One region of the Streptosporangium sp. NPDC002607 genome, then DNA from elsewhere that is predicted to be linked to it. Evidence: riboswitches for the same ligand, from Rfam matches in the RefSeq annotation. Region 1 holds a riboswitch; each other region holds the start of a gene.
The links. A riboswitch is a leader RNA that binds a small molecule or an ion and turns the genes downstream of it on or off. The one in region 1 is predicted to bind cyclic di-AMP.
Positions count from the first base shown of each region.

Region 2: linked by a shared signal. The riboswitch ahead of ACWD3H_RS18400 (coiled-coil domain-containing protein) and the one ahead of ACWD3H_RS29865 (CHAP domain-containing protein) in region 1 are both predicted to bind cyclic di-AMP.
Region 3: linked by a shared signal. The riboswitch ahead of ACWD3H_RS00605 (NlpC/P60 family protein) and the one ahead of ACWD3H_RS29865 (CHAP domain-containing protein) in region 1 are both predicted to bind cyclic di-AMP.
Region 4: linked by a shared signal. The riboswitch ahead of ACWD3H_RS10905 (C40 family peptidase) and the one ahead of ACWD3H_RS29865 (CHAP domain-containing protein) in region 1 are both predicted to bind cyclic di-AMP.

Region 1 is NZ_JBSFWD010000031.1:346-7,720, forward strand. Features, by position in the region: partial or broken gene iscB (RNA-guided endonuclease IscB) at 1-918, shown strand, start outside; partial or broken gene ACWD3H_RS29860 (mycothiol transferase) at 949-1,482, shown strand; gene ACWD3H_RS29865 (CHAP domain-containing protein) at 1,382-2,092, opposite strand; cyclic di-AMP (ydaO/yuaA leader) riboswitch at 2,111-2,249, opposite strand; gene ACWD3H_RS29870 (TetR/AcrR family transcriptional regulator) at 2,743-3,321, opposite strand; gene ACWD3H_RS29875 (oxidoreductase) at 3,340-4,218, opposite strand; gene ACWD3H_RS29880 (hypothetical protein) at 4,377-5,396, shown strand; gene ACWD3H_RS29885 (DUF6716 putative glycosyltransferase) at 5,534-6,718, shown strand; gene ACWD3H_RS29890 (polysialyltransferase family glycosyltransferase) at 7,090-7,375, opposite strand, start outside.
Region 2 is NZ_JBSFWD010000014.1:156,172-163,546, reverse strand. Features, by position in the region: gene ACWD3H_RS18435 (ATP-binding SpoIIE family protein phosphatase) at 1-165, shown strand, start outside; gene ACWD3H_RS18430 (choice-of-anchor I family protein) at 367-1,911, opposite strand; gene ACWD3H_RS18425 (TIGR03086 family metal-binding protein) at 2,097-2,684, shown strand; gene ACWD3H_RS18420 (50S ribosomal protein bL37) at 2,725-2,802, opposite strand; gene ACWD3H_RS18415 (HD domain-containing protein) at 3,057-3,653, shown strand; gene ACWD3H_RS18410 (DeoR/GlpR family DNA-binding transcription regulator) at 3,740-4,540, shown strand; gene galT (galactose-1-phosphate uridylyltransferase) at 4,537-5,616, shown strand; cyclic di-AMP (ydaO/yuaA leader) riboswitch at 5,689-5,825, shown strand; gene ACWD3H_RS18400 (coiled-coil domain-containing protein) at 5,880-6,803, shown strand; partial or broken gene ACWD3H_RS18395 (IS5 family transposase) at 6,871-7,375, shown strand, end outside.
Region 3 is NZ_JBSFWD010000001.1:123,213-130,587, reverse strand. Features, by position in the region: gene ACWD3H_RS00610 (helix-turn-helix domain-containing protein) at 859-1,059, shown strand; gene ACWD3H_RS00605 (NlpC/P60 family protein) at 1,258-2,220, opposite strand; cyclic di-AMP (ydaO/yuaA leader) riboswitch at 2,313-2,460, opposite strand; gene ACWD3H_RS00600 (amino-acid N-acetyltransferase) at 2,796-3,449, shown strand; gene ACWD3H_RS00595 (RDD family protein) at 3,678-4,739, shown strand; gene ACWD3H_RS00590 (histone-like nucleoid-structuring protein Lsr2) at 6,026-6,358, shown strand; gene ACWD3H_RS00585 (ATP-dependent Clp protease ATP-binding subunit) at 6,638-7,375, shown strand, end outside.
Region 4 is NZ_JBSFWD010000007.1:177,760-185,134, forward strand. Features, by position in the region: gene ACWD3H_RS10895 (C40 family peptidase) at 1-370, shown strand, start outside; gene ACWD3H_RS10900 (class I SAM-dependent methyltransferase) at 443-1,141, shown strand; cyclic di-AMP (ydaO/yuaA leader) riboswitch at 1,484-1,643, shown strand; gene ACWD3H_RS10905 (C40 family peptidase) at 1,855-2,277, shown strand; gene ACWD3H_RS10910 (hypothetical protein) at 2,521-3,360, shown strand; gene ACWD3H_RS10915 (M48 family metallopeptidase) at 3,572-4,849, shown strand; gene ACWD3H_RS10920 (glycosyltransferase family 4 protein) at 4,846-5,973, shown strand; gene ACWD3H_RS10925 (AMP-dependent synthetase/ligase) at 5,970-7,375, opposite strand, start outside.

The DNA of each region.
Region 1 (7,375 bases):
TGGGCGCCCGTGGCCGCCGTCCACGTGGAGAAGGTCTCCTTCGACACCCACGCCCTGTCGGCCGGGCGGCCGCTCGAAGGAGCGGATTACCAGCGGGGCACCCTCGCCGGGTACGAGGTCCGCGAATACCTGCTGGCCAAGTGGGGGCGCACCTGCGCCTACTGCGGCGCGAGCGGCGTACCGCTCAACCTCGACCACATCCACCCCCGCAGCCGGGGCGGCTCTGAGCGCGTCAGCAACCTCACCCTGGCCTGCATCGGCTGTAACCAGACCAAGAACGCCACCCCCGTGCAGGAGTTCCTCAAGGACAAGCCCACCCTCCTGACGAAGATCCTCAAGCAGGCGAAAGCACCGCTGCGCGACGCCGCCGCCGTCAACACCACCCGCTGGGCACTGTGGCAGGCGCTGAAGGCCACCGGCCTGCCCGTGGCAGGCGCCTCCGGCGGGCGCACCAAATGGAACCGCTCCCGCACCGGCGCTCCGAAGTCCCACACGTTGGACGCGTTGCACGTCGGCGAACTGGAGAGCGTGACTGCCTGGCCGTCCACGGTCCTGGTGGTCACGGCGACCGGGCGCGGCACCTACGCCCGCACCGTCCCCGACCGATACGGGTTCCCCCGTCTTGCCCGGCCACGGAGCAAACTGCACCACGGCTTCCAAACCGGCGACCTGGTCCGGGCAAACGTCCCGGCAGGCAAGAAGGCCGGGGTTCACACCGGCCGGGTCGCCGTCCGCACCACCGGAAGCTTCAACATCACCACCCGGCACGGCACCGTGCAGGGCATCGGCCACCGCCACGTTCGCATGCTCCAGAGAGCGGACGGCTACGGCTACGCAACCCATTCAGAAACGCGGCACCGTGCCGCGTTTCCTCCCCCGTCTGAAGGCGGGGGTCTCCACGCTGGAGGTAACCGATGAAATCGCGGGCCTGACCGCCGAGCAGCTCGGAGAAAAGACCGCACCCCCTCGGAGCCGTCCCTGCTCGGGCTGGTCCGGCACATGGGCGTGGTCGAGCGAAGCCGGTTCCGGAACGTGCTGAACGGAGAGAACCGCCGGAACCTCTGGCGGCCCCCGGAATCCGGCGAGCACCCCGAATCCGACGTCGATGGAGCCGGTGTCGATGAGGCGTTCAGGGCCTGGGATGAGGAGTGCGCACACTCTCGCGGCATCGTGGATGCCACCGGGGCGCTGGACGTCACCGCGAAAGGGGCACCACGGTGGGACGATCGATGCGAAGGAGTCGCGAAGGCGGCCGGGGGAACGCCGTCAGGGGCGCCGCTCGAGCGAGCGGCGCCCCTGGGCGAGTGCGGATCGGCCCGCGTTCACCGGCGGGGTGCCGGGTGCCCGCCCCATGGGGGATGGCGCGGGCGGCGGGTGTGGATCAGTTGGCGTAGACGGGGTAGCCGTAGCCGACGACCTGGGAGACAGGCCGGATGCGCTGCTCGACGTTGCCGTTGCCGGTGTTGCCCTCGATCGTGGTGATCGTGCCGTCTCCGTTGTCCTTCTTCACGAAGCCGACGTGGTCGATGCCGTCGAGGCTCTTGCCGCCGGCCCAGTCGAAGTAGACGACGGCGCCGGGAGTGGGGGTGGTGCCCCAGTGGTGGTTGTTCTTGAACCACTTGGCGTGGGTGACGGTGTAGGCGTCCCAGCCCATCGTGGGCCGGATGCCGGCCATCTCGCCGACCCAGGAGACGAACATCGCGCACCAGGGGGCGTTGGCGTAGCCCTGGATGGTGCCGCCGTCACGGGCGACGGTCTCCTTGGCGCGCGGGGAGGACATGTACCACGAGTGGAACTTGGTCCCGCCGCCCTGGGAGTTCTCGCGGACGCCGATCTGCTTGGAGGCGAGGTCCAGGACCTGCGCGGCGGAGACCTTGGGCAGCCTCTGGGCCGCGATCTCGAGCGGGGTGCTCGCGGGCTTGTGCTGCGAGACCTCGGAGATCTTCGCGTCGGCGGGCGGGTTAAGAGCGGTGTGGCTGTCGGCCAGGGCTGCGGAGCCCACGGAGCCGGTCGCCAGGACGACACAGGCGCCCAGGAGGGCGCTCGCCACGCGGGGGGCGCTGAAGGTGGGGGTGAGGCGGTGCTTGGTCATAGCGGGGTTCGACTCCTTGCTTCGCTTCCATGCCGCCTACCGGGTTAGCTGACGGGTTCGGGCTGGGAAGTGCCCTACGGCGCGAGAACGCGCTGATTCACCCCAGGAACGTGGTTCCCCGGTTCCGCAGACTTCGCGGATTCGGCGGCCGTGCTCACCGCGGGCGGAGGGGTTCCGCCCAGGTGGAACACGGTCGGGCAATGTGACGGCAATGCTTAGATCTATACAGACCCAGACATTTGCCATGAACAGGACGAACGTACGTCACTCGGACAGACGATTACAAGTAGGACACATTGCCCTGACTTGGTGATACGTCCAAGTCGCAGGGGTACGACGGGGGGTCGCTTGGCCTGGGAAGGAGGCGGGTCACCCTCGTCCTCCGGCCGGTCGCGGTGGACGGGGTCGCGGCCCCGTCGCGGGCGGGATCCCCTGTTTCCTCGGCGATCCAGCCGTGTGGTACCCGCCGGTGGATCGCCTGACCCGGGATGGTATGGCATGATCGGGAGGCTCGCCGGTAAGGGTGTCAGGCCTTAACTTTTTGCAACAAATATTCGATGGTAAAAAGTGCGGAGCGGATGCGTCCCGCTCCCCCGGAAGGCCCGAACGAGGTTCGGCGGCTCAGGGGCCCGCCGGCGGCAGGGCGGGCCTCAGCTCTCTTGGCCGGACCAGGATCGGAACAGCGGGAGCAGGAACCGGTCGACCGTGTCCTCGACGAACTCCCGATCCAGTGGCTTACCGGTGAAGAGCAGCCGGTACCACACCAGCGCCTCGGTGGCCTTCCTGAGTTCCGCGGGGTCCACCGGCCCTGGCAGCTCGCCGCGCTCCCTGGCGCGTTCCAGCAGCGGGACGGTGCCGGTGATGTCGGGGCGGGGCACGTTGTCGCGCAGGGCGGAGGCCAGCTCGGGGGAGGTGAGGAACGCCGGAAACAGGCCGAAGATCATCGCCTGTTTCCGTTCCAGTATCCGGCAGAACCCGTCCACGACCCCGATCAGGTCCCCGCGCATCGACCCGGTGTCGGGCGGCGGCACGACGTCGATCTCAAGGTGGTTGCAGATCAGATCCACGACCAGCGCCTCCTTGCCCGCCCAGCGACGGTAGATCGTGGCCTTGCTCGCGCTGGCCCGCCTGGCGATCTGGTCGATGGACATCCGGTCGTATCCGACCTCGGACAGCAGACCGGCCGTCGCGTCGAGGATCGCCCGCTCCCGAGTGGGGTCGAGACGCAAGGTGCCTCCGGTGGTTCGCTAGTGCTGGCGGATCTCCCCGAATCGTACGCCGGTCAGCGCCTCGGACCTCTCCCAGAGCCTCGCCGCCACCGCCTCGTCCAGTGCCTTCGGCGAGGGGCGCAGCACTTTCGGCCCCGGGCCGATGTACTGCCCGCCTCTCGCCTCGGGAGAGGTGGCCGCGTACAGGGACGGCCTGGCGCCCTTGGCGACCGGCTGTGCCACCAGGCGCATCAGCGCGTTGAAGGGGCGGGTGAGGGCGCCCGGCTTCAGAATGCCGGTGGCGGTCATGCCCGGGTGGGTCGCCAGGCTCAGCAGCGCCGCCCCCGAGGCGTCGGCGCGGCGCTGCAACTCCACGGCGAACAGCAGGTTGGCCAGCTTGGAACGGCTGTACGCGGAGAACATGCCGTACCCGCGTTCCAGCCCCAGGTTCTCGAAGTCGATCGCGCCGAGGGAGTGCGCGTCGCTGGAGACCGTGACCACCCGGGCCGCGGAGGCGGCCAGCAGGCGTGGCATCAGCAGGCCGGTCAGGGCGAAGTGCCCCAGGTGGTTGACGCCGAACTGGGTCTCGAAGCCGTCGGCGGTGGTCCGCCGGGACATCGGGCCCACCCCGGCGTTGTTGACCAGCAGCTCCAGCGGCCCGTCGACGGTGTCCGCGAAGGCGCGTACCGAGCGGAGGTCGGCCAGGTCGAGCGCTCTCACCTCGGCCGTCGCCCCCGGCGCCGCCGCCCTGACCGCCTCCAGCGCGGCCCGGCCCCTGTCCGGGTCGCGTGCCGTCATGACGACCCTGGCACCGTGCCTGGCCAGCTCCAGTGCCGTCGGTACGCCGATGCCGCCGCTCGCCCCGGTGACCACGGCGGTGGAGCCGGTCAGGTCGGGAATCTCATCGGCTGTCCACATGCTCACTCCTCCGTGGTGTACGAAACGGTTCCGTACACCACGATAAAGATCGAAAAGACCGCGCGCAAGCACGCGTGGGCGGCTGTTCATCCGTGGTTCCCCGGCGCTTAAGGCCACCGGGTTAGCTTGGGTCAGTCGTGAACGGGTCATCACCCGGCGTGGAGGACGGTCGAGACCACGCGCGGGATCAGGGTTCGGCCATCGCCTGGGTGGAATCCCCGCTGCAGATGCTCTGCGCCGTGGAGGCCCACCACGCGGGGCTGCTCGGTGCCCGCAGCCACCTCGTGCCCAGGGCGAGGCTCCGCCCCCTGGCCGCCACCGGGCGCGAGCTCGGGCGCCTCACCCTGCCGCCGGGCCTGGAGCTCACCGCCGCGCGGCCGGACATGCCCAGGCCGCACCGGGGCGTGACCTGGGCGGTGGGCGACGCCTTCTCCGGCAAGGTCCAGTTCCGCTGGCTCACCGGGCGCCCCGGCCGTATCGTGATCGTCGACGACGGGCTGGCCACCATCAGGCTCCTGGAGCTGCTCGTCGGCCACGCGGGTACGCCCCTGCTGAGGGCCCGGGGGAAGGCGGGACGGCTCAGAACCGCCCTCGGCGCGGCGGCCGGACTCAGGTTGCGCGCCGCGGCCCGCTCGGGGCGGCTGTCGATCTTCACAGCGCTGCCCGTTCCCGCGGACCTGGCGAAGGCCGTACGGGCGAGAGGGGCCGAGCTGATCACCCACGACTTCGCCTGGCTGCGGTCGCAGCCGCTGCGCGTGCCCCGTCCCAAGGAGCTCACGGTCGTTCTCGGCACCTCGCTGGTCCGCAACGGCCTGATCCACCGCGACCACTACCTCGGCTGGCTGGCCGCTCTCGGCTCGGCCGGGCCGGTGGCCTACTTCCCGCACCGCAGGGAGGACCCCCACGATCTCGCCAGGGTCGGGGAGCAGCCCGGGATCACCGTCTACGGCGGCGGGATCCCCGCCGAGATGACCCTGCGCGGGCTGGCCGCCGGGCAGCGGGTACTGAGCCTGCCGTCCACCGCGGTCACCTCCCTGCGGGTCCTGCTCTCGGCCAGGGGCGTCCCGGTCGAGACGGTGGACGTCCCGGACGAGTGGTGGACGGTGGAGGCGGCCCCCTCGCTCCGCTCCCACCTGTCGATGTTCGCCCATCACGACACGGGAGCCACCGGGGCATGACCTCGTGACCTCGTGACCCCGCGGCCGGAGGCCGGTGGCGTGCCGCCCCGGGATGCGAGCCGCGCCGGGTCCGCCCATGTGAAATCGGATATGAAGCGGGGGATCCCCGTTGGAGGTTCTCGTTGAAGGTCCTGGCCGTGGCCGACTCTGACTCCTACCTGAAGTGGGCGGCCTGCCTGCTGCGGGACCTGCCCTCGGGATGCACGAGGGAGCTGGCGGTCATCCGCACCCCCATCACCCCGTCCCCGGCGCAGATCAGTGCCGCGGTCGCGGGCTCGGCGGCGGATCCGCCGGTGCTCTCGGCCCGCGCGCTGCGCCGGGCCGCCGAGCGGCTCGGGCCCGACGTGGTGCTCGCCGCCTGCACGGGGCCCGTGGTGGACGTGCTGGTCGGCGAGGTGCTGGCCGGGTTGCGGCCACGGCCGGTGTTCGTCTCGGGCCTGCCTGGCATCTCCGTCCCCGCCACCGAGAAGGCCTGGCTGTTTCGCAGCGGATGCGAGCTGTTCGTGCTGCACAGCGGGCGGGAGGTCGAGGAGTTCTCGGCGATGGGCCGTGAGCTGGGCGGGGGCGGCCAGGTGGGGCTGGCCCGGCTGCCGTTTCTGCGAGGCCAGGAGGAGGTCGCCCGCATCGGGCCGCGGGACCGGGTGGTGTTCGCCACCCAGGCCAAGGTGCCCAAGCGGAGACAGGAGCGCGAGAGCATCCTGCTGGCCCTGGCCGAACTGGCCGGGCGACGGCCGGATCTGGACGTCGTCGTCAAGCTCCGTGCCCTGGACGGCGAGCGGCAGACCCACAATGAGCGCCACCACTACCAGCGCCTGTGGCAGTCGCTCGTGGAGGAGGGCAGGGTGCGCGCCGGGGCCGTGCGCTTCGCGGTGGGGCCCATGCACGAGCACCTGGCCCACGCGGCCGGGTTCGTCACCGTCAGCTCGACCGCCGCGCTGGAGGCGATCGCCCAGAAGGTGCCCCTGCTGGTGCTGTCGGACTTCGGGGTGGGCGCCGAGATGATCAACCTGGTCTTCGAGGACAGCGGCCTGCTCGGCACCCTCGACGATCTTTCCGCGGGGCGCTTCCTGGACCCGGACGACGGCTGGTGCAGGGACAACTACTTCCATCCCGGTGACGAGAGCGACTGGGTCTCGCGGATGGTCTCCCTGGTCGGGCAGGCACGCTCGGGACGCCTCGTCCCCGCCAAGTCCCTGCTCGACGGCCCCGAGTACGCCGCCGCCCGCCGTCGCGCCCGGATGCGCGTGGAGGTCCCGCCGAACGTGCTGCGCATCGGCTACCGCGCCAAGCGCCGGATGCGCCGCTACCTGAGCCGTCCGTAGTGCTCCGCCCCTCAGACCGGAGGGGAAACGGACTCTCCCGCGTGGCGGGGCAGGGAACGCTGATTCGCCGTTAACGGCGAATCAGCGCATGCCGGCGTGACCGCGTCAGGTACCGCTGGATGAGCGGGAACGGAACCGGAAGGGTTCGCAAGCCTGTGGAGACCCGACAAGGCCACCCCGGTGGCGCGGGTCGACGAGGCAGGAAGCCGCAGAGGTGCCGCACACGCGGTACTCATGCCCAAGAGCGCGTCGACTCAGGGCGCTGGGCCGGCGCTCGCGCCCCCCTCCGGACCGGAGGAGAGGGCGCGGCACGGGGGACGCGGGGCGATCCGCCGTTTCCCGCCCGTGCCGTGCCGCTGTGGCCGCGCGGCTCAGGGAAAGGTTCTCGACAGGCGGCTGCGGAGCCTGCCCAGGGGGCTCCGCTCCCGGGGGGCGGCGACCGGGGCGCCGGCCGATGCGGTGGTGGCCGGGGTGGCGATCAGGTCCAGGGCGGCGAGCCGCCGGTGCTTGAAGTAGCGGTCGGGGCCGCAGGCCTGGAGATAGGCCGCGGCCTGCTCGCGCAGCCCCGGATACGCCTCGCTCCGCATGCAGTAGCCGACCGCGCCCACCAGGGCGGAGACGTCCACCGGCGGGGGCTCCCACAGCGAACCGTCCGTC
Region 2 (7,375 bases), on a different contig from region 1:
TGCGAGGTGTCCGACAGCTCCGCGTCCGAGCCGGTGATGCGGGAGGCGTCCACCACCAGCGACACCGGTCGCGGCCTGCACCTCATCAACTGGCTCGCCCACCGCTGGGGCTCCCGCCTCACCCCGAAAGGAAAGATCGTCTGGATCGAGCAGCGGCTGCGTTAACATCCTCTCCGCCCTGCCGCGTGTGCGGCTTCGGGTGGATCGCCGCTTCGCCGCACGGTGCCGGGATCACTCCCGGTCCTGCCCGCGCCCCACGGTCGTCCGGTCAGACCGGCAACGTCACCGGCCTGTTCCCGCGCCGTTGACGTGCTCGGCGTGGGAACAGGCCGGTTGGTGTGCGGCGTGTCTTCGCGGCCGTGCGGCTCAGCGCACCTGGTAGATCGCGGTGGTGCCGCTGACCTCGTTGCCCACCACCAGGAGCGCGTGGCGGGTCGGGCTGTCGGAGGCGGAGATGAACAGCACGCCCTCGGGGCCTACGTCCCCGGCGGTGCCGTCCGCGACCGAGCCGGCGAAGTCGCGGGTGTTGAGGTATCCGGCCAGGCTCGGCGCCCGGGGATTGTCGATGTCGTAGGCGACGATCCCGCCGACCCGCTCCAGCCCGGCGAAGGCGTAGGTGCGGCCGCGCACCTCACCGACCGCGACCCCCTCGGGCTCGGGGCCCTTGTTGTCACTGCGGCTGTCGAAGGAGTCGTTCGCCTCGTTGTCGGCGTTGAACGCCTCGGGCAACTCCTTGGCGACGAGCCGCTCCAGCTCGTCGCCGGAGTCCCAGACGAGCGCTCCGGAGGCGGACCTGATCGAGATCGAACGGGCGCCGAACGCGTGCAGCTCGGTGTAGGCGCCGCTCGCGTCCCTGGGCGAGTCGACGGCCACGTTCAGCCGGCCGAGCTCGCCGTCCTTCTTGAGGTTCTCCGCGTCGGGCATCGCGAGGTTCAGCGACTTCACCCTGACCTCGTCGGCGTGGCAGCCCCAGTCACGCCCGTCACCCTCGTTCGCGGTGACCAGGTAGGTGCGCCCGCGGTCGCGGAAGTGCGCGATCCCGTCGGGCTGGTAGAGGCCCTTCACCGGCCTGGGCCTGATGTCGATCTTCCCGTCCCTGTCCGAGGCGTCGAAACCGCTCTTCGACCAGTCCTTCAGGCCCAGCGGGACGACGTCGCGGACCTCCACCCGCTGCAGGTCGACGATCGCGAGCGCGTTGTTCTCCTGGAGGGTGACGTAGGCGGTGTCACCGTCGACCGTGACGTACTCGGGTTCCAGGTCCTGGGCGGCGGTGGCCCCGGGACCGGTGATCCGCACCCCCTTGGCCCGCAGCCGCTCGGCGTCGAACTTCTGGAACCCCGCGGTCCGCACCGTCCAGCGCTTCAGATCGACGACGCTCACCGAGCCCTCGGGGTCGACCTTCTCCCCCTCGCAGTAGGAGGACGGCTCGCCCTCGTTGGCCACGACCACCCGGTGCCCGTCGGGGGTGAAGGTCACCATGTCGGGCAGCGCGCCGACGGTCACCTGCTTGAGCTTCTTCCCGCTCCGGGCGTCGAAGAAGGCGACGGTGCCCGGGTCGGTCTTGACCGCGGCCTGCTGGGCGACGGCGACCAGACCGTCGCGTACCGCGACGCTGTTGGCCCCGGGGGTGGCCAGGGTGGCGACCTTGCGAGGCTTGCGCGGGTCGCGGATGTCGAGCACGTCAACGGTGCCGGCCTGCGCGTTCACGACGAACACCCGGCGGGTCTTGGCGTCGTACGCGGTGATCTCCGAGGCACCGGCGGCGACGGTGCCGGTGGTGTAGCGGCCGAGGAAGGTCAGTTCGATGCCTCGGGGGCCGGATTCGGCGGCGGCAGGGGCCACGGCCGCGGGCAGCAGGATCAGGCCGGTGGCCGCGGCGACGGCCGCTCGGGTGAAGGTCGTGGTGCGCATAGGAGAGATCCTCACGACATACCGTGACTCTTCCCTGACGCCGAGATGACCGGGAGATGAAGCCGTCCGGTCGGATGCGCTCCCGGACGTGCCGGTCATGTCCATTGACGCGATGACTACTGGCGGGCCAGGGGTTACGGTCAAGATGAGGGCCGGGAGAGAACCCGGGAGGGCATCGGGAGGGCATGATGACCATCGACGTACCCGAGGCTTACCGTCGCGCGCTGGACGACTTCGGCGCTCTCGTCCACCGGATCGGCCCCGACCAGTGGGAGAATCCGACGCCGTGCGTCGACTGGGACGTGCGCTCCCTCGTCAACCACGTGGTCGGCGAGAACCTGTGGGCTCCCGAGTTGCTGGCCGGGCGGGCCCACGCGGAGATCGGCGACGCCTTCGAGGGCGACCTGCTCGGCGACGACCCCATCAAGGCGTTCGACACCTCGGCCGTGCCCGCCATCCAGGCGGCGATCGATCACCGGGTCCTCGACCGCGTCGTCCACCTGCCCTTCGGCGACGTGCCCGGCCGGGAGTACATCACCGAACTGTTCGCCGACGCCCTCATCCACACCTGGGACCTGGCCCGCGCCATCGGCGCCGACGAGCGGCTCGACCCGGAGTTGGTCGCGGCCTGCGCCACCTGGTTCGCCGACGCGGAACCCGGCTACCGGCAGACCGCGGCCGTCGGGGAGCACCAGGCCGGAGAGCACCGGAAGGTGCCCTCCGACACCGACGCGCAGACCCGGCTGCTGGCCTCCTGGGGCCGCCGCGCGTGACCGCCCGTCCCCGTGGACTCGGCCTCTGTGATCAGTACGGCTAGCGAGCGGTCGGCCGCTTGCCGTGGTTGGCCTTGTGCTTCTTGCGGGCCTTGCCCTTACGCGATCTTCTGGCCATGCCGACCACCCCTTCCCTGAGGTCCTTCCAGGTCCCGCGAGTGCCGGCCTCCGTGATTCCGGACCCGTGATTCCGGACCCGTACGGGACTCGATGCCACCGGTTCAGACCTTCACGTTCCTCCTGCGACGCCCGGCGCACAAGGCCCGAACCGCGATCCGCCCCGCTCCGGTGGGTGCGTTGCCCCAACCTTGACGATCAGCGCCTCCCGCACCTGAGGATCCTCCCCTCCGGCCAGGTTCTAGGCTCGCCCTCATGCGCGAGAAGCTGATGGCCCGCTGGCTGTCCCTGTCCGGCCCCGAGGCCGAACCCCTCGGCCGTGAACTGATCACCCGGTACGACGAGCCGCACCGCAGGTATCACACCACCACCCACCTGGAGGCCGTGCTCGCCCACATCGACACCCTGGCCTCTCATGCCGAGCACCCGGACCTGGTACGGCTGGCGGCCTGGTTCCACGACGCCGTCTACGACCCGCGGCGCGGCGACAACGAGGAGCGGAGCGCCATCCTGGCCGAGCGCGCGCTGCCGGAGATGGGGCTCTCCCCCGAGGCGGTGGCCACGGTCGCCCGGCTGGTCAGGCTGACCGTCACGCACGCCCCCGCACCGGGCGACGCGGACGGGGCCGTGCTGTCCGACGCGGACCTGGCGATCCTGGGCGCGTCGCCGGAGGTCTACGCCGCCTACGCGACCGCCGTGCGCGAGGAGTACGCCTTCGTGCCCGACGACGCTTTCAGGTCCGGCAGGGCCGCGGTGCTGCGCTCACTGCTCGACCTTACGGCGATCTTCCACATCGCCGATCTGGAGGAGCCGGCGCGGGCGAACATCATGGCGGAGCTTGAGCGGCTGTGAGCAGGTGACCACCATAATTCAACAGTATTTCCCGGTACCCGCCGTGGTATTTTGGTGGAATCTGGTGAATTAAAGGGAGTGAGTCAATGCTCGCCCAGCAGCGGCAGCAGGCGATCCTGGAGAGGGTGCGGAGCAGGGGCGGGGTCAGGGTCGCCGATCTCGTCCGGGAGCTCGGCGTGTCCGACATGACGATCCGGCGCGACCTTGAGGTGCTCTCCGAGCGCGGGCTGGTGGAGAAGGTCCACGGTGGCGCCACCGCCACCGGGTCCGGCTCGACCGAGGAACCGGGCTTCGCCGCCAAGTCGGCGCGCCAGCAGGCGGAGAAGGAGACGATCGCCCAGCAGGCCGCCCGGCTCGTCCGGCCCGCCACCGCCATCGCACTCTCCGCGGGAACCACGACCTGGACGCTCGCCCACCACGTGACCGACGTGCCCGAGCTGACCGTGATCACCAACTCGATCCGGATCGCCGACGTCTTCCACCGCTCCCCCAGGGCCGATCGCACGGTCGTGCTCACCGGCGGGGTCCGCACCCCCTCCGACGCGCTGGTCGGCCCGGTCGCGGTCACGGCGATCCGGGGACTCCACGTCGACACCCTCTTCCTCGGCGTGCACGGGATGAGCGCCCGAGCCGGGTTCACCACACCCAACCTGCTGGAGGCCGAGACCAACCGCGAGCTGGTCGCCTCCGCGCACCGCCTGGTGGTGCTCGCCGACCACACCAAGTGGGGCACGGTCGGCATCAGCACGATCGCCGAGCTGGCCCAGGCCCACATCGTGGTCACCGACTCCGGCCTGGCCGAGGAGGCCCGCGAGGAGCTCGCCGCCTCGGTGGGAGAGCTGATCATCACAGAGCCACAGCAGGAGAGCGAGAGCGTCGGCCGATGAAGCGTACGATCACCCACCTGGCCGACGGCCGGGAGCTGTTCTACTTCGACCGCCGCGACGACGCCGACCGCGGAGCGGTCGACAGCCGCGACCTGCCGCCCCGCCCCGCCGCCTCCGAGTTGCGTTACGACCCGCTGACCGAGGAGTGGATCGCGGTGGCCGGACACCGCCAGGGCCGCACCTTTCTGCCCCCGGCCAGCGAGTGCCCGCTCTGCCCTTCCACCTCCGGCAACCTCACCGAGATCCCCTCCGCGGCCTACGACGTGGCGGTCTTCGAGAACAGGTTCCCCTCGTTCTCCACCTATCTGGGCGACTATCAGCAGGTCGGCGGGTTGAGTGAGGTCCGCCCCGGGGTCGGCCGCTGTGAGGTGGTCTGTTTCACCGCCGAGCACGACTCCTCATTCGCGATGCTCCCCCCCGAGCAGGTGGAGCTGGTCATGGAGGCCTGGATCGACCGTACGGCGGAGTTGTCGGCGATGCCGGGCGTGGAGCAGGTGTTCTGTTTCGAGAACCGGGGAGCCGAGATCGGCATCACTCTGGCCCACCCGCACGGCCAGATCTACGCGTACCCCTACGTGACCCCGCGCACCAAGCTGACCCTCGGGGCGGCCGGGCGCCACCGGGAGCGGACCGGCGGCAACCTGTTCGCCGACGTGCTCGCCGCGGAGCGGGAGGCCGGGGTCCGGGTGGTGGCCTCGAACGAGCACTGGACGGCGTTCGTCCCGGCCGCGGCGCGCTGGCCGGTGGAGGTTCACCTCTACCCCCACCGGCAGGTCCCCGACCTGGTCGGACTGGAGCCCGCGGAGCGCGCGGCGTTCGGACCGCTCTACACCGACGTGCTCCGCCGCCTCGACGGGCTGTTCGGCGTGCCGATGCCCTACATCGCGGCCTGGCACCAGGCGCCGGTCAACACCGGTCGCGACCTGTCGTACGCGCACATGGAGCTGTTCAGCATCCGCCGCGCACCGAACAAGCTGAAATATCTCGCCGGCTCCGAGTCGGCCATGGGTGCCTTCGTGAACGACGTGCTGCCCGAGGAGGCAGCACACCTTCTGCGCTCTGTTGTCACGAACTAATCACCAATTGGTCTCGTCTTGAAGTCGCGTGACCCTGTGTTTACCACTACTATCCTTCCCACATCGGCTGCAACAGCCGATATGCCTAATCCCAGGCGCATCGCCCGGGAGCCGGGGAACCACCGCACCTGGGGTGAAACCACTTCGGTGGAAGGGCGTTCTCCAGCCCGAACCCGTCAGCTAACCCGGTAGGCGGAAGGAGAGGAGAGTTCGTGGCGGCCCCGTCCCCCACGTTCCGTCGGCATGCGGCTCTGGCCCTTTGTTTGAGCCTGGTCGCCACGTTCACCCTCGGTGCCCCCACCGCGGGAAGCGCGGAGCCCAAGCCGACCGAGGCCAAACTCCGCGCCGAGCTGGCCAAGCTCGGCAAGAAGGTCGACGGGCTGATCGAGGCATACGCGGCCAAGCGCGAGTCCCTCAAGAAGGCACAGAAGGCCGAGGCCGTCGCCAAGCAGAACCTGGCCAGGGCCTCCGACCTCTACGCCAGGGCGGAAAAGCAGGTCGACTCCATAGTCCAGCTCCGCTACCAGAGCAGCATCGGAGGGCTGCCCGCGCTGCTGTTCGCCGACGACATGGGTGGAGCAGCGGTGATGGAGCAGCTCACCGCCCAGCAGAGCGCGCACCTACAGGGCTTCGCCGAGAGCTTCGAACGTAGGAAGAGGGCGACCGAGACGGCCGCCAGGCTCACCGACGAAATCGGTGAGGAGGCCAAGGAGATGCAGACCCAGCGTGACGAGGTCGAAGATCTGATCAAGGACATCAAGAACAGGCTCGACCAGCTCGCCCCCGTCGGCTCCGGGCGCCGCGCCGACGGCAGCTGGGCCCCGCAACTCCCCACCGGCGCCGACAACATCACCGACCGGACCCGGATCATGCGTGAGGCCGTCAAGAGACGCTTCAACCTTCCGTACGCCGTCGGTTGCTACCGGTCCGCGAACGACGGCGGCGAGCACCCCCTCGGCCGCGCCTGCGACTTCATGATGAGCACCGGCGGCACGATGCCCTCAGCCGCCAACCTCCGGCTCGGCGACGAGATCGCCGCCTGGGCCATCAAGAACAAGTCCAAGCTCGGAGTGAAGTACGTGATCTGGCGCCAGCGCATCAACCACGGCTCCGGCTGGAGAACCATGTCCAACCGCGGCGGCATCACCGCCAACCACTACGACCACCCGCACATCTCGATGTACTAGGAGCTGTTTGAAGTTCGGATCTAGATGAGGATCGGTGGTTAGCTGCCGTGACTGGTAGAACTCGGATGTGGCACGCTTTGATGTGACCGATGCCGAGTGGGCTTTGATCGAGCCGCAGCTGCCGCTGGCGGCGACCGGGCCGCTGCCACGGCGGGTGCGCGACCAGTTCAACGGGATCTTGTGGCGGTTTCGCACCGGGTCCAGCTGGCGTGACGTCCCGGAACGCTACGGGTCTTGGTCCACCGTCTACTCCCGGTTCAACTCCTGGGCCAAAGGCGGCGTGTTCCAGGGCCTGATGGACGCGCTGATCGCCGAGGCCGCATCGCGAGGACAGGTCGGGCTGGAACTGGTCAGCGTGGACTCCACGATCGTGCGGGCGCATCAGGACTCGGCCGGGCTGGCGGTCGCCGGGGAAACCCTGGACGCGCTGGAGCAGGCGCTGACCGAGGAAAAGGGGGCTCCGCTTCCCGAGCAGCCGCCGGTGCTGCGGGTGACGCGCCGCAGGCCCCACCCGATGCCGACGCGCCACAGGCGGACGATCGCGCCGCCATCCGGCGACGCCGTGAAGCTCG
Region 3 (7,375 bases), on a different contig from region 1:
CGGCGCGATCGTCTCCGCCGGGATCGAAGCCCGGATGACGGCCCGGGGCGGCATCCCCGGGGCGGGCCGGTCGGGCTCGGCGCGCACCTTCGAATCCCGGTCGGCGGTACCGGGTAGCGCCCTCACCACCTCGCGAGCACCTCTTCACCGTCCCGCGCGGCTCCGCGCCGGCGCGCGTGGGCGCGAGCACGGCAGGCGGACGATTCCTGGGCGGACGGGTCGAATCCCCATGGGCCGCAAACCGCGGGGTCCGTGCTCACGCTCCCCCGTGTAATTTCGGACGGCTTTCTGCATAGCGCAGAAACTCCCTTTTAAGCGTGTCCAATATCGCCTGACGCCCGTCGTCGGCACCCGATACTTCGCTAATGCCGCAAAGGTGCTCTTGCGGGCTTCCCATTTCAGAGTTTTCCGCGAGGTGCCGTCAAGGCGCCAGACGGCGTGGCCGTCGAAGAGCGCCAGGAAGAGATCGATTTTCCCGGGGAAAAACGGGTGGCTCGCTTCCACCGAGGATGCGGCCCCGCGGGTGCGCGCCGCCGCGGCGGTTCCGGCGAAACCTTGTTCTGCCAGGACTTCTGTTGTCGCAGCCAGGGGGGCACCTGCGGGCTCGTGCGGGGGCACGGTCGTGACTTAACCCCAAAGGCACTGACATATCATGAGTACTTCACGTAGCACCTAGTATGTCAATAGTGGGCGCTCGCTATGAAGAGTAGAACTTGACGACCTTTGAACAAGGCGTTTACCGTTCCTGGCGGACGGTATTCATTTCCGGCGTCTCGCGCCCGGTTTCCAGAGTGGGGGGAGTGACTCTTGATGGCATATCCAGAAGTGGATTCTCGCCATGGCGACAGCCCCCTGGGCATGAGTGATATCGGTCTCAGCGACGACGACCTCGTGCTGCTGGCTGAACTCGCCAAGGGCGTCACCGTCGACAGGGTGGGCCGCCGCCTCGATATCAGCGGCCGGACCGTCAGGCGCAGGCTCAGAGGCATCTGCGACCGCATCGGTGTCGCCACGGCGATCGAGGCCGTGGCCTGGGCGGCCCGCCGCCGCCTGATCTAGACCCTGCCCCTCGGCTGTCCTGCCCACCGCGGTCAGACGGCGCCTCACCGCGTTGCCGTCGGTCACCGCACCTGCGGGCATCGTCCGAGGGGCGCAAGTCTGCGGGGTGCCCGTCTGACCGGCCCTCGGCACGGCAGGATTCGCCGCCCGGCCAAGGGCCGGGCGGCTCGCGATCCGTGACCGGCCCGGCTCAGCCGCTCAGTCGGCGATCCGCACCCCGCCGGCGAAGGGCCGGTTGTCGATCGTGGCGATGTGGATGACGTCACCCGTCCGGGGCGCGTGGACCATCAGGCCCGCGCCGATGTAGATCCCGACGTGGTGCAGGTCGCTGTAGAAGAAGACCAGGTCGCCTGGGCGCAGGTCGTTTTTGGAGATGTGGGTGCCCGCGGTCCACTGGTTGCCGGTGTAGTGCGGCAGGCTGATGCCGACCTTCTGGTAGGCCCACATGACCAGCCCGGAGCAGTCGAAGGAGTTGGGGCCCTCGGCGCCCCAGACGTACGGCTTGAGTTGCTGGGTGAGCGCCCAGCGGGCCGCCTCCGCCGCCTTGCCGCTGCCCACGATGGGCACGTCGACCTTCACCCGGGCACCCCTGTTGCTGACGGCCCTGGTGCGCACCTCGCTGAACAGGTCGCTCTCGACCCGCGAGACCAGTCGCTCGATCTTGCTGCGCTTGCCCTCGATCTCCTCCAGGAGCACCTTGACCTCTGAGGTCCTCGCCTTGGCGCTGGCCTGTGCCCGCTCGGCGGCCTCGATCGCCCGGCCGACCTGGGCGACCTCCTCGCTCTGCTGCTGCTGGAGGGCGTAGTTGGTGGTGGCCTGGTCGAGGAAGGTGTCGGGGTCGGTCGCCTGGGTGAAGGCGAGTCCGGAGTTCAGGCCGCCGGACATGTAGTTGCTCTGCGCGAGGAGGGTGGCCTTGGTGCGCCGGGTCGCGAGCTCCGACTCGCTCGTCGCGAGGGTCTTCTTGGCGCTTTCCGCGGCTCGCTGGGCCTGCTTGAGCCTGACCCGCTCGCCGTTGTACTGCTCGGCGAGCGTGCCGATCTCCTCGTGCAGCTTCTCGGCCTGCTTGGCCAGTTGCTGGAGGCTGGGCTCGGGATCCGCCGTGGCCGAGACCAGGGGGGTGCCGAGGGTCATGATGGCGAACGCCAGGCCGATGACCGCCATGCGGCGACTCCGCCTCCGCGCCGCGCGTTCTCGACAGCGGGCGTCGCCGCCCGCGTGCTCTCCTGCGCGGTCGCGCATGCGCTTCACCAACGGGCTCCTCTCCTCGGCCGCCTACCGGGTTAGCTGACGGGTTCGGGCCGGAGGCAGCCCTACCGGGTGCGCCGGTGGCACTCGGATTCACCCCGAAGGACGTGGTGGGTCCCCGGTTCCCCTGGTCGGGAGATTCGGCGGGTCAGGCTTTTACGTCTCTGACATCGAGCACGGAGATTAGTGCACTCGTGGTTCCTGCTCAACCAGAACTGCGAACTCAGTAGAGGTTTCGCAACTGAAATGTCACGGAAAGATCACATGCCAATATGATCAACATGGCCATTACGCTGCCTTTGCCTTCCTCGCGGCGGGCGTGGCGTGGGTCTTCCCAGGTCCGGGACCGTGCCAAAGATGAGCTGCGACACATTAGAGGCGTCGTGCGCCCAGCGTGGTAATCCAACTACCAAGGGTCATGTGATGCCCCCGGGGCGAGAGTTAAGGATGAGCCGTAATTGAAGGCCGGAGAGGACGTACGCTGATCGGTCATGGAGCAGCTTGCGGAGCATTCTCCCGTGCCGTTCGCGAATCCCGGGAAAGAGGGGGAGCGGCGAGCCGGATCCGAGGGAGAGGGGCGGGGGTCACCCGCTCCCGGCGCCACCCCGGCGGTCACGGTCCGCCGTGCCCGCACCCCGGACGTCCGTGCCATCAGGCGGCTCGTCGACACCTACGGTGGAGCCGGCCCGCGCCTGCTGGAGAAGGCCACCGTCACCCTGTACGAGGACATCCAGGAGTTCTGGGTCGCGACTGACGCGGAGGGGATAATCCTCGGCTGCGGGGCGCTTCATGTTCTCTGGGAGGATCTTGCCGAAATTCGGACCGTTGCCGTCGATCCGACCCGCAGGGGAATGGGAATCGGCCATCGGATCGTCTCGGTGCTCATCCGCACGGCCGCGGAGCTGGGCCTGCGCAGGGTCTTCTGCCTGACCTTCGAGGTCGGCTTCTTCGCCCGGCATGGATTTCAGGAGATCCAGGGCACACCCGTCGCCCCGGAGGTCTACGCCGAACTTCTCGCCTCCTACGACGAGGGCGTCGCGGAGTTCCTTGATCTGGAGCACGTCAAGCCCAATACCTTGGGAAACACCCGGATGCTGCTGCACCTGACACACGAGCCCGACTCTGATGACTTTAGAGATGACTGACTGGAAAGGTGACTGTTGATTCCTATGTCGATACCTTGTGCAGCAGCAAGCATGTGCGTCTGACATTTGCCACATGCGCAGTCTAAGTGAGGTGACGCGGTGAGCAACGGACAGCCGCCGTATCCACAGGATGATCCCGAGCGCAGTCGCACACCTTCGGGACAGCCGGATTACGGGCAGCACAACCAGGGTCGAGCCCCTGGCGAACTCGACCCCGATGTGACGATCATGGGATATCGGTCGGAGGGATCGCAGCCGAACACCGGCCCGGGGGTGGCCCAGCCCGGCTATGGTCAGCAGGGCTACGGCCAGCAGCAGGGGTACGGGCAGCAGCAGTCGTACGGCCAGCAGGGGTATGGGCAGCAGCAGTCGTACGGTCAGCAGGGCGGGACGGACGCGTACGGCCAGCAGCAGGGCTATGGCCAGCAGGGCGGGACCGGCGCGTACGGTCAGCAGCCCGGCTACGGGCAGCAGGCGTCCCACGAGCAGCCGGGCTACGGCCAGCAGCCCGGTTACGGGCAGCAGCAGCCGTCCCAGCCGGGTTACGGGCAGCAGCAGTACGGTCAGCAGCAGCCCGGCTACGGCCAGCAGCCCGGTTACGGGCAGCAGCAGCCGTCCCAGCCGGGTTACGGGCAGCAGCAGTACGGTCAGCAGCAGCCCGACTATGGCCAGCAGCCCGGTTACGGGCAGCAGCCCGACTACGGCCAGCAGCCGGGTTACGGCCAGCAGCCCGGCTATGGGCAGCAGGGGTACGGCCAGCCTTACGGCGGCCCCCCCGGCGCTCCCGGCCCGCTCGCCGAGTGGTGGCAGCGCCTGGTGGCGCGGATCATCGACGCGATCATTCTGGCGATCCCGGGGGTGATCATCAGTGCGGTGCTGACCGGCCTCCTGGTGACGGCTCCCAGCTTCAACCTCGCGACGGGCGCCAGCACCGACGGGAGCGGCGTCTTCCTCGCGAGCCTTCTCGTCTCCCTGGTCAGCGCGGCGATCTATTTCGCCTACGAGTTCTTCATGATCAGTAGGGGTGGGCAGACCGTCGGCAAGATGGTCATGGGCATCAAGATCGTGCCCGTCGGCAGCACCCTGCCGCCGGGCGGGCTCAGCTCCGACGTCGCGCTCAAGCGCGGCGGTGTGTTCTTCGGCCCGCAGTTCCTGAGCTGGATCCCCCTCCTCGGCTGGATCGTCAACATCTTCAGCCTCGTGAACGTGCTGTGGCTGCTGTGGGACAAGCCCCTGCAGCAGGCGCTGCACGACAAGGTGGCCGGGACGGTCGTCGTCAAGATCAAGTAGTTCCGGGTAAATCGGGGCCGGCGGTTGAACCGCCGGCCCCGATTTCGTACCCGGGCCAGAAAAACGAGGACCTTGGCGGTGGGTAACCGCCTCGGCCACGGAAGCCGCGGAAGCGTAAAAATCATTTGCCATGCCATGGGCGACGCGGGGGGACTTATGATCGAGCCCCGGCGTGCTCGGCGGAATATTCGTGTTTGAGGCCGGACAAGGGGCTCAGGAGAGCCCGCAAGCCGCTATGAGACGCCAATGCCGGATCTGCCCCCGTCGAGGGTTCGCACACCAGTCATCGAATGGTGGGACCGGCCCGCCTCCCGCATCCCCGGTGACGGCCCGCGGGTTTCTCTCCTTCCCCTTCCGCCGCGCGTTCAGGGGTCTTCTCACGGAGCTGGATCATGGGTGTGTGGTGTTGCCCGGGTTGTCCCGTGAGCCCATCGTCTTTGGTGGTTATACGGTCTACGACTATGTACTCCACGCCAGAGTGGGTCGTACTCTTGGCAAGAAAGCGTTGAAGATCCGTCTTGTTCCGTAGGCTTGCGTCGCATCGGCTGCCGCCCGGGTGATGAAGCGAGCCGCTCTCCATCCGGGTGTTCTGCCGGCGGTGGACATTCTCGCGATGAACCCGCCCGCGGTGATCTCCGGTTCCGTGACAAGGCGTTGTTCATCCCGGCGGGAAGGCTCTCCCACCAGGAGCTTCGCCCCTCCGAGGCCGGTGGCGCAGCGGCCGGAGAGCGGGCGGGCATTGGTATTTCCGAAGGCGACGATGATCACCTGATCGTCCTGTCGGTTTTTCCCTGCGGCTTTACGACTGCAACCGGTAAGGCGGCTGGAGAGAAGCATTAGGCTGGAGAGTGACGGGCATGGTCGCCCCTGCTGACGCACGTCGCCGTCCGGTGGCGCTATGGTCATCTGTGGGCGGTTCCAGACTGATCGGGCGGACACCCGCGTGGCTCGGGAGTCGTCGCCAAATTTTCATGGTCTCCAGAAAGCCACCTAGCGGTACGGAGCGAGGACGAATGTACGACGTATTGTCCGCGTTGATACCTCCGGCGGTCGTCGGCGGAGCCTTCATCTTCGGAGTCGTCAAGCTACTTCGGAGTGAAGCCGCCGGTCGTCGGCCAAAACAGTCCGACCCGGCCGAGTCGCAGAACAGCTGATCCACCGGAGCGCCGACTGAGAGTGTCTCGGTCGGCTGTGAGAATCGCCGGGCTCCTGGAATTGCCGCTCTTCGATCGCGGGTATATGTTTAGCTTGCGAATGAAACAATACTCCGCGAAAGGATTGTGTAGATGGCCAAGCAGATCCAGGAGATTCTCATCGACGACCTCGATGGGGGCGAGGCCAATGAGACTGTCGCCTTCGCGATTGACGGCACCAGCTATGAGATTGACCTGAGTGACGTTAACGCGAAGAAGCTCCGCGACTCCCTGTCGCCTTTCGTGCAGAGCGCCCGTCGTTCCGGCGCGCTGGCACCCCGCCGCCGCCGCGCGGGTGGCGCGCGGGCACTCACGCGAGAGAAGAGCGCCGACATCCGGGCATGGGCGAAGTCCCACGGCCTTAATGTCAGCGAGCGCGGTCGAATCGCCTCCAAGATCGTCGAGCAGTACGAAGCGGCTCACTAGATCGGCTCAGTGGATCGAGTGAATCATGCGGTTATGGCGGTCACGGTGGGGTCCGGTGGCGGCCATGACCGCATGATGTGTTTGTCTGGTGGACAAACGTCGTTCGCTTGCGGCGTAGCGGGAACATCCCACCCCCCGTAAGTAGTTGGATGGAGGGTGAACGCCCTGCTCTCGGGGAACGTCTTCTGCATAGAGCGGTCGCCGGGTCGGGGCTACCATGCGGGATGACAGGGCCCGGATATCCCGGACCTGCCTGACCGCTCTGTGAGGAGCGACGAGATGTTCGAGAGGTTCACCGACCGCGCACGGCGGGTTGTCGTCCTGGCCCAAGAAGAGGCCCGGATGCTCAACCACAACTACATCGGTACGGAGCACATTCTTCTTGGCTTGATCCATGAAGGTGAAGGCGTTGCCGCCAAGGCTCTGGAGAGCCTCGGCATCAGTCTTGAAGGTGTGCGTCAGCAGGTCGAGGAGATCATCGGCCAGGGCCAGTCCGCGCCGTCGGGGCACATTCCGTTCACCCCGCGTGCCAAGAAGGTCCTTGAGCTGTCCCTGCGCGAGGCGCTGCAACTGGGTCACAACTACATCGGCACCGAGCACATCCTGCTCGGCCTCATCCGTGAGGGCGAGGGCGTGGCCGCCCAGGTGCTGGTGAAGCTGGGCGCCGATCTCAATCGGGTCCGCCAGCAGGTCATCCAGTTGCTCCACGGCTACCAGGGCAAGGAACCGACCGCCGCCGGCGGTCCGGCCGAGGCCGCTCCTTCGACCTCTCTGGTGCTTGACCAGTTCGGCCGCAACCTGACCCAGGCCGCTCGTGAGGGCAAGCTCGATCCGGTCATCGGCCGGGAGAAGGAGATCGAGCGGGTCATGCAGGTCCTGTCCCGCAGGACCAAGAACAACCCGGTCCTGGTGGGTGAGCCCGGCGTCGGCAAGACCGCCGTCGTGGAGGGCCTGTCCCAGAAGATCGTCAAGGGCGAGGTGCCCGAGACGCTCAAGGACAAGCAGCTCTACACCCTG
Region 4 (7,375 bases), on a different contig from region 1:
CAGCGGCCCCGCCTCGGGCAACGCCCGCGCCGCCCTGCAGTTCGCCTTCGCGCAGGTCGGCAAGCCCTACCAGTACGGCGGCACGGGGCCTGGCGGCTGGGACTGCTCGGGCCTGGTCCAGGCCTCCTGGCGCAGCGGGGGGGTCAGCCTCCCCCGTACCACCTGGGAGCAGTGGAGCTGGGGCACCAGCCGCAAGGTCTCGCTGAACGACCTCCAGCCGGGCGACCTCATCTTCAGTGAGGGCCTGGGCCACGTCAGCATGTACGCGGGCAACGGGCAGATCGTGCACGCCCCGCAGACCGGCGACGTCGTCAAGGTCGTCCCGCTCTCGGCCTACGGCCGTCGCCTCGTCGGAGCCGTCCGCCCCTGACGCGCGGTGCGCGGGTCCCGGCGGCCGAAAAACCGGGTGCGTCGCGCGCGGCGGCGCTGCCAGCATCGGAACATGATCACTTCATGGATGCTCGACGAACTCGCCCATGCCGGTCCCGAGCACCTCGACGCCGCGTTCGTCGCCGGGTTCGACCGCAAGCAGGGCAGGCCTGATCCGGGGGAGGACCTCGCCGCGCTCGCCGGGCGCGGCCTGGGGGAGACGGCGACGGTCGTGGAACTCGGCGCGGGGACGGGGCAGTTCGCGCTGGCCGCGGCGCGGCGGTTCCGGCGCGTGGTGGCGGTCGACGTCTCCCCGGCGATGCACGACTTCCTGACCGTCCGGGCCGCCGAGGACGGCCTGGCCAACCTCGAATGCGTGCGGGCGGGCTTTCTCTCCTACGAGCACGCCGGGCCACCCGCGGACGCGGTCTACACCCGTCACGCCCTCCATCAGCTCCCCGACTTCTGGAAGGCGGTCGCACTCGACCGCATCGCGCGGATCGTACGACCGGGGGGCGTCCTGCGCCTGCGCGATCTGATCTTCGATTTCCGGCCGGCCGAGGCCGACGCCGTGCTCGGCCGCTGGCTCGACGGCGCGGCCGACGATCCCGCGCTGGGTTATACCCGCGAGGACTACGCCGAGCATCTGCGCACCGAGTACAGCACCTTCCGGTGGCTTCTCGAGCCGATGTTCGACGCCGCCGGGTTCGAGATCGTCGAGGCGGACTTCAGGGAATCGATCTACGGCGCCTACACGTGCGTCCGGCGCTGACCCGTGCTCCGCGGCGGGAGAGGGCCCCTCGCGGCTTCAACCGTGAATTATGGCAAATGTGATGAACATTACAGAAATCGCGATTTGTCGGGCGTGATTCCTAGGGTGTGACGAGAGTCATATCTCAATAGCATAAATAGCCATTAAGCAGGGGTAACAGGAAGATCACGAAGGCTTATTGATCTTCTTGTTTGGCGAATGCTTTGCCGAAGGTTGGAGATCGGGGTAACTTCTGGCCTCGCGACGTGCAAGCCATGCCGTCGCGGTGAATGTCGGTCTTCGGGCCGGTGTCCCTATAGAAATCCAACCGGCCGCCGTTCCCCTGCCGGGGACGGACCTCATCACGGCGGCCCGCCGAATCTATGCAGCCAGGAGGCATGGAACCGGGGACCCAAAAGGCCCGACACAGCGTGGCCAGGGGTGAATCAGCGCATTTGCGCCGTAGGGCATCTTCCAAGCCCGAACCCGTCAGCTAACCCGGTAGGCATCAGTGGAAGCACCAAGGAGAAATCCTGTCTACCACCCCGTGTAACACCCGTCTGTCGCGCCTTTTCCGCCTTTCCCTCGGCGGCATCGCCCTAACCCTGACCGCCTCAGCCGGAGCGGTCACCCTGGGGCCGACGGCGGCCAGGGCGACGACGGACAGCACCCCTGAGATCCTGGTCAACACCGCGGCCGGAGTCTCCGAGCAGGCCGAGAGCACGAAGAGAACCGTGCACAAGGCCAAGGCCGGTACCAAGGTCAAGACCAAGATGAGCAGGGCGGCCCTGCAGAAGGTTCGGGCTCGCAAGGCCGTCTCGACGGCCAAGAAGCAGGTCGGCGATCCGTACCGGTGGGGTGCCTCCGGTCCCGGCGCGTTCGACTGCTCGGGGCTCGTCAAATACGCCTGGCGCAAGGCGGGCGTGTCCATTCCCCGGATCACGCACAGCCAGTACCGGGCGATCAGGAAGAAGGTCTCGTGGAGCCACCTGCGCCCCGGTGACCTGATGTTCTTCAGCGGAAAGGGCCACGTCGGCATGTACGTCGGCAAGGGCAGGATGGTCCACTCGCCGAGCAGCGGCAAGACGGTCCGGATCGTGAAGCTGGAGGGGTACTACCGGTCCTCCTTCGCCGGAGCGGTCCGGCCCGGAGCCTGAGCAGGGGCGTCGGCCCCGTTCCTCACATGTGCGGGGACGGGGCCGCTCCGTTTCCGGCGAAGGCCGCGAGCGCGTGGCCGGCGGCCTGGGCCGGCGCGGATCCGCGCTACCGGATCACCTTTCCGGCGGCAGAACACGGCAGGTCAGGGCACGCTCGCGCCCCGGCGGGCACTCCCGTGCGGGCCTTCACCTCCGGCCCGAAGGCCGGAGCGCCGGCCCGCGTTCCGCTAGCATCACATCGTTATGTCCGTCCCGAAGGGGCGCCGCACCGTGCTCGCCGGGATGCTGGCGCTGATGAGCGTGGGCCCGTTGGCCGGGACGGGACCTCTCCTGGCCGGAGCCGGCCCGCTTCCTCGCGACCCTCTCCACCGCGCCGGAGAACTCCCCGTCGACCTTCGCGACCTGTGGCCCGGTGCCGCCGTCGTCGTCCGGGGCGAGCACTCCCTCGTGATCGGCCACGACGTCTCGCCCGCCGTCCTGCGGGACCTGGCCGCCAGGGCCGACCGGGCCCGCCGCGCGGTCGCGGCGATCTGGGGGCCGGTCCGAGCGGTGATCCTGTTCCCCGCCACCGACGCCGAGGCCGCGGCACTCGCCGGAGCGGAGAGCACCCGGGGCCTGGCCGCGATGGCGACCGCGGACCGGGTGATCGTCCTGCCCTCGGGCTACGCGAGGCTCAGCACGACCGGCAGGGACGTGGTGATCACGCACGAACTCGTGCACGTGGCCACCGGCGCGACCCGTGGCGGCCGGGTGCCGATGTGGCTGTCGGAGGGCTTCGCCGACTACGTGGGCTACCGCGATGCCGGGATCCCGGTGCGGACGGCCGCCGCCGAACTGGCCGCCGAGGTGCGCGCCGGAGTCCTGCCCACCCGTCTCCCCGGTCCCGCCGACTTCGCCCCCGGCGCCCCGCGGCTCGCGCAGGTGTACGAGGAGGCCTGGCTCGCCTGCCGGTTCATCTCGGAGCGCTTCGGCGAGAAGGCTCTGGTGAGGCTCTACGGTGGCGATGTCACCGGCACGCTCGGCCTGTCGCCTGCCCAACTCACCGTGGCGTGGCGTGACTACCTCGAAAAGGAACTCGCCTGACATCCTTGTGTCCTTTCCCGGTCCAGGGCTCACCTGGCGGATCTCGCCGTGGCGAGGAGTGGTCGGCGGGTGCCTCGCGAGGCACGGGAGGGAGCCGCGGCGTGCCGCGGTGACCGGTGACGACTCGGCGAGGCGCCGTCCGGCCGACCGCGGCAGGCAGAAGATCCAAAGGACGGGGCCCCGGGTTCGGGCTCCACGCTGGAGGTGTTTGATGACGCTGAGCACGACGGACGCGCCCTCGGGCGTGCGGCCGGCGGGGTGGGCGCTGGCCGCGCTGGGGGTGGTCACGCTGGCGGTCGTGGCGTTCGCCACGCCCTGGCGGGCGCTGCCCGAGGGGGCCCCGGCGGTCGTCCCCGATCCGGCCCGCGACTTCACGGCCGAGCAGATCGCCAGGTCCGAGGCGTTCGACAAGCTGGTCAGCGTACCGGGTTACCTCTCCCTCGGCCTGACGCTGGTGGTGGCGGGGGTGCTGGTGGGCATCCCGCTGGGCGCGCGGCTCGTCGGCCGGCTGCGGGGGCCGTGGTGGTTGCGGGCGCTGCTCGGCGTGCTGGCGCTGTCGGTGGCCGTCGCGATGCTGCGCTGGCCGCTGGGGATGTGGTCGGAGACCTACCTGCGCGACTTCGGGCTGTCCACCCAGACCTGGCCGACCTGGACCGCCGACCGGATCAAGAGCATCGGTGTCGGCACCGCGCTGACCGCGATCATGGTTCTGGCGGTGGTCGCGCTGGCGCGGCGCTACCGGCGCTGGTGGATCCCGGCGGCGGCCGGCGCGTTCGCGCTGACGGTGGCGGCCTCCTTCGCCTATCCGGTGCTCATCGAGCCGATCTTCAACGACTTCAGGCCGATGGAGGCCGGACAACTCCGCGACGACCTGCTCGCCATGGCCGCCAGGGACGGCGTGCCGGTGGAGGACGTGCTCGTCGCCGACGCCTCCCGGCGGACCACCGCGCTCAACGCCTACGTCTCCGGATTCGGCGCGACCCGCAGGATCGTCGTCTACGACACGCTGCTCCGGGCGCCCGCCGACGAGGTCGAGCTGGTGGTCGCGCACGAGCTCGGTCACGCCAAGGCGGGCGACGTGCTCTCCGGTACGCTCGTCGGAGCTCTGGGCGCGGCGTTCGGGGCGTGCCTGCTCTACGTGGTGACCTCGGCGGGGGTCGTGCGGCGCCGCGCGGGGATCTCCTCCATCGGCGACCCGAGGGCGGTGGGCCTGGTCATGGGGTTGCTCAGTCTGGCCACGGTGCTGTCAGGACCGGCACAGAACCTGGTGAGCCGGCACATCGAGGCCCGTGCGGACGTCCACGCGCTGGACCTGACCAGGGATCCGGCGACGTTCGTCGCCATGCAGAAACGGCTGGCGGTCACCAACATCTCGGATCTGTCACCCGACCTCGTGGAGTACGTGCTCTACGCCTCGCATCCCAGCGCGCCGCAGCGCATCGCGCTGGCGCGCTCCTGGGCCCGGCTGAACGGTCTCTCCGAGCCATGAGGCGCACGCTGGTGGTCACGAACGACTTCCCGCCCCGCGCCGGGGGGATCCAGTCGTTCGTGTACGGTCTCATCGCCCGCCGCCCGCCCGGCTCGGTCGTCGTCTACGCCCCCCAGTGGCCCGGCAGCGAGGACTTCGACCTGCGGCAGCCCTACCCCGTGGTGCGGCACCCCACCTCGCTGATGCTGCCCACCCCCGCCGTCGCCCGCCGGGCGGCCGCACTGATCGCCGAGTTCGGCTGCGAGACCGTGGTCTTCGGGGCGGCGGCACCGCTCGGGCTGCTCGCGCCCAGGATGCGCGAGGCCGGGGTCCGCCGCGTCGTCATGGTCACCCACGGCCACGAGGCGGGCTGGACGGCGCTCCCGATCGGCCGCCGGGTGCTCGCCAGGATCGGCGCGCACGCCGACGTGGTCACCTACCTGGGGGAGTACACCCGGCAGCGGCTGGCCAGGGTGATACCCGAGGACAAGCTGGTGCGGCTCGCGCCCGGCGTCGACACCGAGGTGTTCGCGCCCGAGGCCGGGAGAGAGCAGGCGCGCGCGGCGCTCGGACTGGGAGAGCGGCCGGTGGTGCTCTGCCTGTCCAGGCTGGTGCCGCGCAAGGGCCAGGACACGCTGCTGCGAGCCTGGCCCGGCGTGCTGCGGGACGTTCCCGACGCGATGCTCCTGATCGTCGGCGGTGGCCCGTACCGCAGGACCCTGGAGCGGCTGGCCAGGCCGATGGGCGGCTCGGTCCAGATCACCGGCCCCGTGCCGGAGGCCGCGCTGCCCGGCTACCTGGCAGCGGGCGACGTGTTCGCCATGCCGTGCCGTACCCGCCTGGGCGGTATCGACGTGGAGGGGCTCGGCATCGTCTATCTGGAGGCGTCCGCCAGCGGGCTGCCCGTGGTGGCCGGCTCCTCGGGCGGCGCCCCCGACGCCGTGCTACGCGGGCAGACCGGCCTGGTCGTCGACGGCACCCGTCCGGACGAGGTCACGGCGACCCTGGTCGACCTGCTCAAGGATCCGGCCGGGGCACGTGCCATGGGTGAACGCGGGCGCGAGTGGGTCGCGCGCGAGTGGAGCTGGGAGCTCGCCGCCTCCCGCTTCGCCCGCGTTCTGGAGTCCGTGGAGGCCCCCGACTAGCCGTAGAGGGACTCGACCTGCTTGGCGAAGTCGCGCATCACGACGGCGCGCTTGACCTTGAGGGTCGGGGTGAGGTGTCCGCTCTCCTCGCTGATGTCGACGTCGAGCACGGTGAACTTCTTGATCTGCTCGGCTCTGGAGACGAACTTGTTGGCGTTGTCCACGGCCTTCTGCACCTCGGCGACGATGGCCGGGTCGGAGCTGAGGGTGGCGAGGTCCGCGTCCGTCCTGCCGTTGGCGGCCTTCCACTGCTCCAGGGCCTCGGCGTCGAGCGTGATGAGCGCCGCGACGAACGGCCTGTCGTCGCCGACCACCATCGCCTGGCTGATCAGCGGGTGGGCGCGGATGTGGTCCTCCATCGGGGCCGGGGCGACGTTCTTGCCCGCGGCGGTGACGATGATCTCCTTCTGGCGGCCGGTGATGCGCAGGTAGCCGTCCCCGTCCAGCTCGCCGATGTCGCCGGTGTGGAACCAGCCGTCCTTGTCGATCGCCGCGGCGGTGGCCTCGTCGTTGTTCCAGTAGCCCTCGAAGACATGGCGGCCCTTGACGAGCACCTCGCCGTGCTCGCCGATGCCGATGGTGACGCCGGGGAACGGCTTGCCGACGGTGCCGATCTTGTTGGCCCCCGGCAGGTTGACCGAGGAGGGCGCCGAGGTCTCGGTGAGGCCCCAGCCCTCAAGCACCTCGATGCCCACGCCGCGGAAGAAGTGGCCGAGCCGCTCGCCCAGGGCGGAGCCGCCGGACACGGCCGCCGTCAGCCTGCCGCCGGTCGCGGCGCGCAGCTTGCCGTAGACGAGCCTGTCGAACAGGGCGTGCTTGAGCCTCAGGCCCAGCCCCGCGCCGCCGGTGGACTCCGCCCTGCTCCAGGCGACGGCGGTCTCCGCCGCGGCGTGGAAGATCTTCCCCTTGCCGTCGGCGGTGGCCTTCTGCTCGGCGGTGTTGTAGACCTTCTCGAACACGCGGGGCACGCCCAGCAGGAACGTGGGCTTGAAAGCCTGCAGGTCGGGGCCGACGTTCTTCATGTTGGGGGTGTGCGCGAGGACCGTGCCCGTCTCGATCAGCACGATCTCGATGATGCGGGCGAAGACGTGCGCGAGCGGCAGGAAGAGCAGCGCCGCCCTGTCGTCCACGGTGAAGAGGCGCTCCAGCGGGCCGTGCGCGACGTTCCTGGCGGTGAACAGCAGGTTGTCATGGGTCAGCCGGCAGCCCTTGGGCCTGCCGGTGGTGCCCGAGGTGTAGACGATGGTGGCCAGGTCGGCGATACCGCGGCTGGACCTGCGCTCGGCGAGCGTGTCGTCGCCGACCTCGGCGCCGAGCGCGGTCAGCTCGTCCAGGGCGCCACCCTCGATGCGCCAGACGTCCTTGAGGCCGGGCAGCTCCGAGATGCCCTCGCGGACCGTCT